DNA from 2 places in the Agarivorans sp. JK6 genome. Region 2 is predicted to be linked to the other one. Evidence: predicted binding sites of a transcription regulator. Region 2 holds the regulator's gene; the other holds the start of a gene.

What was found. The regulator LexA, encoded in region 2, represses DNA repair genes until DNA is damaged. The targets are predictions, from matches to a motif close to TACTGTATNNNNATACAGTA.
Region 1: the regulator LexA is predicted to act here: its motif matches at 2,317-2,336, upstream of OV592_RS17865 (SOS response-associated peptidase family protein).

What each region holds. Positions count from the first base shown of each region.
Region 1 covers NZ_CP113525.1:3,886,635-3,890,226, forward strand. Annotated here, with positions in the region: gene pykF (pyruvate kinase PykF) at 1-1,014, shown strand, start outside; gene OV592_RS17860 (gamma-glutamylcyclotransferase family protein) at 1,073-1,666, opposite strand; gene OV592_RS17865 (SOS response-associated peptidase family protein) at 1,706-2,272, opposite strand; gene OV592_RS17870 (methylglyoxal synthase) at 2,386-2,841, shown strand; gene OV592_RS17875 (super-infection exclusion protein B) at 2,843-3,481, opposite strand.
Region 2 covers NZ_CP113525.1:414,396-417,987, reverse strand. Annotated here, with positions in the region: gene coxB (cytochrome c oxidase subunit II) at 1-1,020, opposite strand, end outside; gene lexA (transcriptional repressor LexA) at 1,312-1,959, opposite strand; gene OV592_RS01915 (cytosolic protein) at 2,312-2,650, shown strand; gene OV592_RS01910 (homocysteine S-methyltransferase family protein) at 3,250-3,592, shown strand, end outside.

The DNA.
Region 1 (3,592 bases), 1.2 Mb from region 2:
GTTATCGCAGTATCTGATGACGAAGTTAAGTGTACTGTTCTTAACAACGGTGACTTAGGCGAAAACAAAGGTGTTAACCTTCCTGGCGTTATCGTTCAACTTCCTGCTCTTTCTGCTAAAGATAAAGGCGACTTAATCTTTGGTTGTGAGCAAGGTGTTGACTTCATCGCAGCATCATTCATTCGTAAGAAGGAAGACGTACTAGAAATTCGTCAACTTCTTAAAGAGAATGGCGGCGAGAAGATCCAAATCATCTCTAAAATCGAAAACCAAGAAGGTGTAGATAACTTCGACGAAATTCTAGAAGTTTCTGACGGTATCATGGTTGCTCGTGGTGACTTAGGTGTTGAAATCCCAGTTGAAGAAGTAATCTTCGCTCAGAAGATGATGATTGAGAAGTGTAACCGTGCTCGTAAATTGGTTATCACTGCAACTCAAATGCTTGATTCAATGATCAAAAACCCACGTCCAACTCGTGCAGAAGCGGGCGACGTTGCTAACGCAATCCTAGACGGTACCGATGCAGTAATGCTTTCTGGTGAGTCTGCTAAAGGTAAATACCCTGTAGAAGCTGTATCTATCATGGCAACTATTTGTGGTCGTACTGACGCAGTAATGCCTTCTAACTTAGATCCAGCACGTGATAGCGGTAAACTACGCATCACTGAAGCGGTATGTAAAGGTGCTGTAGAAACTTCTGAGAAGCTAAGTGCTCCTCTTATTGTTGTTGCTACTGAAGGTGGTAAGTCTGCGAAATCTGTTCGTAAATACTTCCCACAAGCTAACATCTTAGCAATTACTACTAACACTAAAACTGCTGCTCAACTTTGCTTAACTAAAGGTGTTATTCCTCACGTTGTTGAAAGCATTGAAAGCACTGACTCTTTCTACGCGCTTGGTAAAGATTTAGCGATGGAATCAGGTCTTGCAAACAAAGGCGACATCGTAGTGATGGTATCTGGTGCCTTAGTACCTTCTGGTACTACTAACACTTCTTCTGTACACGTACTGTAATTTACGTTTATCGAAGCTAAAAAAGGCGCCTAAGGCGCCTTTTTTTATACCTAAATTCTTAGCTCTGAGCGACCGGGTTGTAATCAGCCAAATGCGCCATATCATTTAGTATCGAATCAATTTGCTCTAAGGCTAGAGCATCCATATTAATGGCCCTTGGGTAAATAGGTTGATGACGGTCATCTAACCAGTGGCTTACCCAATAATTGGTCGAAAGCAAAAACTCACGCGCGTATTGCTCATTTACCGCCAAACACCCTCGCAAACACACATCTAAATAAGACTGTAAAATAGGGCTATTGCTCTGTGGATGCCAATACTCTTTAGCCACATAGGTATATATCTTAACGGCTGGTTTTGGCAGCGTATCTAAGAGATCAAGCTGTGAAACATCGAGTAACACTCTATCGTAATCTTCTTCGCGTTTATCCAGTTCAGGCAAGAAGCTTTCATCAAAGGGAATCAGCACCCCATTCACGCTGGCATTATTATCGGGAGTAATTACAACAGCGGAACGATCATCAGCGCTTTTCAAACCACTCCAATAACGTTGGTAACCATGTAACCGCGCTGCATACGCATGTTCACCAGGAAAGGTACACTGTCTGCAATCTGCATCAATTAAACTGCCATAACCAAAAATGTAAATCATCAATCACTCCTAGAAACCTGATGCGACAAAATATACTAACTAAAACAAGCCCACCTGTGGGCTATCGCTCGACACATGATAATGAAACTGCTCCGCCTCATATTTACAGGGCTGCCCGCCCAACCAGCGCAAGCCTTGCTCGAGTTCAAACAACAAAGGCATGCGATGATGATATTGCTGTAAAGCACTCGCTGCAGCTTGAGTGAGAACAACTAAGTGCTGTTTTCCCTCAGAAGCCTGCAAATACAAACCGCCCAGCAATAATACATTTTGATGCTCCAAACTAAACTCAAAACGTTCTTGATTACGCCATTCATGCCACGCTTTTACCGGCAGTAAACAACGCTGGGTTATCCAGGCGTTTTGAAACATAGCTTTATTAGCAGCGCTTTCTACTCGAGCATTAATAACAAGCTGGGTATGTCGAGGGTGCTTTACTCCCCATATAAAAGGCTTACAACGCAGGGTTTCCTGCTCAATAATCAAAGCTGGCAACGACTCGCTAGGGCGATACTGTTTGGTTTCGCCAAAATCTAGAAATAACGAATCCACACCTACGGCTTGTCGTATTTCATATTCACCGCCAATCATTACGCTACCGCACACGTTTTTGCTATCCCACCTTGATTATCTGCTGGCTGTTGCTAGCTAATAGTAAATACAAACAGTAACATAATCTGTAGTAAACGCTTTCAAACTAATCGTATTTAAGAGGTAACATGGATACAACCACCCGCACCATGAACGTTCGCAAACGTATAGCATTGGTAGCCCACGACCATAAAAAAACGGCGTTAATTAACTGGGCGAAGAATCATCGCGATGATTTAATTAAACATCAGTTATTTGGAACCGGCACCACCGGTACGCTGTTGTCACAACAAGGGTTTGAAGTAGAGGCCTTATTAAGCGGTCCAATGGGTGGCGACCAACAATTAGGCGCAATGATTGCGGAAGGTAAAATAGACTTAATGATCTTCTTCTGGGATCCACTAGACGCGGTGCCGCATGACCCTGATGTCAAAGCGCTACTGCGTTTGGCTGCGGTATGGAATATACCAATGGCTACCAACCAAGCGACGGCTGAATTTATCTTAGCCAGCCGTCACTTTAATCAGGAGTTTTCGGTAGATGTCCCCGATTACGCGGGTTATCTAAAACAGCGTACTAGTTAAACTATGCCGCCGTTTGGCTTTCTGTATCACCGGCACGGATCCTAAATAGTTTCCCAGAGTGAGTACGATTTGCTTTGTAATCTGGTTGTAAAAAGCGAGGGCGAATTGATTTCAAATGTTCAATTTGCTCTTCGTTTAACTTACCAACCGGTAAGCCTAAAGCTTTGTAACTCAATAATGGCCGCGCCGCTAAATTGATCATCATGTCCACATTGCTTCGTTGCTCGTGAACATGTTGCTCATTCATTGGCTTTAACACACCATTTTCCATTAAGTTTGCTACGGCAGGCTCTTTTAAAGGCAGACTTAATACGCTGCGACGAGTAATAATAAACTCGCGTAAAATAGCGCGCTCAGAATGATCCAAACACGAGATCATCGAAGCGAGTCGTTGTAATTCTCGACGATGTTGAACGGCTCCCGTGATACTGGTCATAATCAACAACAATCCTCGGCTAAGAAAATAAGCCAAACCCGTTACACAACTAATAGTTAACACCATACTCAGTTGCGCGTTTAAACCTGCTTCAGGTAACCACTGCTTGGGAATAACCAGTAACATGCCACTGGCGGTAAGCACCCACGCCATAAAAATGTCTAATATGCCCCAGCGGGCGATTAAACGTCCTAAAAATTCCATTGTTTTGCACTCCTGACAAAAAGCTGACTCTTCGCAGGTAGTGATAGCAAGGGCTGTGCCAGATAATGAGAAGGCCGCATAAAGCGGCCTCAATTAAACAAGTAAGTAAGC
Region 2 (3,592 bases):
AATTACGGCAGCCAGCTCTTTTAAACCTAGCTGTTTACCAAAGGCTTGCATCGCAGTGCCCGGTACACCATTCACAACTACTTCAATATGTTTGCCCACATCACCAATAGCGATTGGACTGTCTTTCAAGCCAGGGAACACACCTGGTAAGCCTTCACCGTTAACTTGGTGACAAGCCGCACAACTTTTGTCGTAGACTTTTTTGCCCAGCGACATCAGTTCGTCTTGCTCCATAGTCATAGCAACCAGTTCTAACTCTTGGGCTTGTTTGGCTTGATAAGCAGCTTCTTCTTCGGCTAACCAAACATCGTAATCGGCCTGCGTTTTAGCGATAACCACAATCGGCATAAAGCCGTGGTCTTTACCACATAACTCAGCACACTGGCCGCGGTATATGCCGGGTTTATCAATGATGGTCCAAGCCTCATTAATAAAACCTGGGTTGGCGTCTTTCTTAACTGCAAAATCCGGTACCCACCAGGAGTGGATAACATCTTCCGAAGTCATCAAAAAGCGTACTTTTTTATCGATGGGCAATACCAGCGGTCGGTCTACCTCAAGCAAGTAGTTTTTGCGTTTTTCCAGCTTGCCGTTAACTTCATCCATATCAGATGCCAGCACACTGTAAAATTCCAGTTCACGGTCAAAGTATTTGTAATGCCACTTCCACTGGGAACCTGTTACTTGAATGGTGATATCGGCATCGGAAGGATCTTCCATGGCCAACAGGGTTTTAGTGGCAGGAATCGCCATCCCAATCAAAATAATGAAAGGAACGATGGTCCAAATAATTTCTACTTTGGTACTTTCATGAAATTGAGCCGGCTTGGCTCCTTTAGACTTGCGATGATGAAAAATAGCCCAGAACATGGCGCCAAACACCAGCACCCCAATAGCACAACAAATATAAAAAATTGTCATGTGCAGGCCATAAACCTGCTCACTAATGGCGGTAACACCCGGACGTAAGTTGAATGACATTTCTTGCGCAAATACTTGCGACGAAAAGAATGTCAGCATTATTAGCTGAATCCATCGGCCCACAGCGCTCTCCTTTGCTAGTAGCCAACGACAACAACTCTCCAAACTAGGAAAGTAGCTGCAGAAAAAGGGAAATCCCCCACCCCAAAAGTAGTAGACAGCAACAGCTAAATACAAGCTACTGCTTATAAATTAACCCCTAAGTTAAAGAAATGTAAATATATTGTTGAGATTTTTATGGATAAACACAAAAGATGTGATGCTAACGACAAAAGCCCAAATCGGGCTGATTTGGGCTTAAAAAGAGCGGAACTTATTGCTATGTAAGGCTTACATCCAATCGGCAGTGCGAATAATACCTACCGCCAAGCCTTCGATTTCGATGCTTTGATACTCTAAATCAACTTCAATAGTTGAGAGCTCTTCATTCTCTGGGTGCAAGTAAACCATTTTACCGTCGCGCTCAAAACGCTTAACCGTAACATCGTCTTCTAAACGTGCCACCACCACTTGCCCATTATGAACATTATTGGTTTTGTGCACCGCTAACAAGTCACCATCCATAATGCCGATGTCTTTCATACTCATTCCCTGCACCCGCAGTAAATAATCAGCATGAGGATTAAACAAGTTAGCATCTACCGCATAGTGCGACTCTACATGCTCCTGCGCCAAAATAGGCTCGCCTGCAGCCACTTGGCCGATTAAGGGTAAACCGGGTTCTAAGTCTTCGGCCACTGGCTCATTAGCGCTGGCTGGCAAATACTCTTCACTAATGCGAATACCGCGCGAAGCTCCAGGGATCATCTCAATAGCCCCTTTCTTAGCAAGTGCTCGTAGGTGCTCTTCTGCCGCATTAGCGGAACGAAAGCCTAATTCTTTAGCGATCTCTGCACGGGTTGGCGGCATACCCGTTTCGGAAATATGACGACGAATTAATTCAAATACTTCTGTTTGACGGGGTGTTAAGGGCTTCATAGTCTACCTGTAAGTTTATACAGCACACTGTTAGTATATACAGCATGAGCAATGAAGCAAGGATTTATCTAAATCAGTGACTTATTGTAGGTTTCAGTTTCTTTGGAAATCTTTCCGCTACTTTAAAACTACGCTCCAAATTTTGAGTTGTAGATTGCAATGTGATGGAAACTGAGTCAGAAGTAAGATGCTAAGTATCTAGCTAACTCCCCTTTGGGCAAAAGCGTGTTTCAAGTTGACCTCGTGAATGTCCGGAAATGGCACAGAGTTACCGCCTTTAGCAACTAAATCTCTACTACGCTCTTCCCCTGATAGTGATAAAATCGCCGCATCAGAATTACCGAGAAACACTATGTTTATTCATCATGTTAACGGCATCGACTGGCTGGTGATTACAGCTTTTGAAGAACTAAAAACAATGTTTATCGAAGAAGCGGGGGCGATCCCCTCATGCTTCTCTACTGCCAGCGAGCTGAGCCTGATTGATCAAGCCAAGCGCACCCATGGATATTTGCCTACATTCAGCGGCGTAATCACCGATACGGGCACTTTTCAAAGCCAATTTAACGAAGAAGATTTAAACCCACAGCTTGCCTGCTTAGTGGAGGGACGCGGGCGGGTGTTTATCTATCACGGCGGCTTTGTCGCTTTTGTGGATGACGAGCAAACCTTTATTACTCGATTGGACTGACAATTACTTTGTAAGTTGAAACCAGCGAACTGGAATCGCTAAGCATTCATTCGCATGCGTTTCGTTTATTAACAGTGTACGAATTGAATGGAGTTGGGCTCTATATTTAGAGAAAAAAGCAATGCTGCGGTTAACTGGCGAGCAATCCCCCTAGACAAACTGACTTAGAAAGAGTTTTAAAAAAGCGATTTTTGACGCTCAAACATAGCAAAAATTGTTATTTCCACCCCAAACCAAAAAACCAATAAGAAATTGAAAAAATATAGATAAAAAGCTCAAACGCTGGCACCAAAACTATAAGCAAATTTTTAACTAAGAATTTTGCTACTAAACGAAATTCTCGGCCGCGCTAAGCTTGCTAAAATTGAAAGCAACAAGAGATTCCACGAAATGGCTGCCTTCATTTTTCTAAACGATTCTATCCTTAAGCGATGCTTAGACTAAAACACGACGCCTTATAATTCAGAGCTTTTAATCGAACAGCTCTTAGAGGTAAAACCTGCTTCATCAACATGAAAAACTTTCATTATTTAGTTGCTTTATCTGAATTAGACTCATTTATGATAATTAGGGTAATGCGTAGTGGTGGTATAGAAATAATGAGTAAACATGTAGCGGTGTTAGATGGTGGAATGGGCCGAGAACTTAAAAGAATGGGAGCGCCTTTTTCACAACCTTTATGGAGTGCTCAAGCACTGATCGAATCACCTTCCTTAGTACGCCAAGCTAATCAAAACTTTATAGATGCGGGCGCCGAAATAATTACTGTAAACAGCTACGCTTGTGTGCCTTTTCATCTAGGTCAGGAATTATTCGAACGCCAAGGGGCAGTGCTTGCGCAACTGGCGGCTAAGATCGCTAACTCTGTAGCAAAGGGTGCTATAAGCAACAGCCAGCGCTCGATTACGGTTGCTGGGGCCATCCCACCGGTACTAGGCAGTT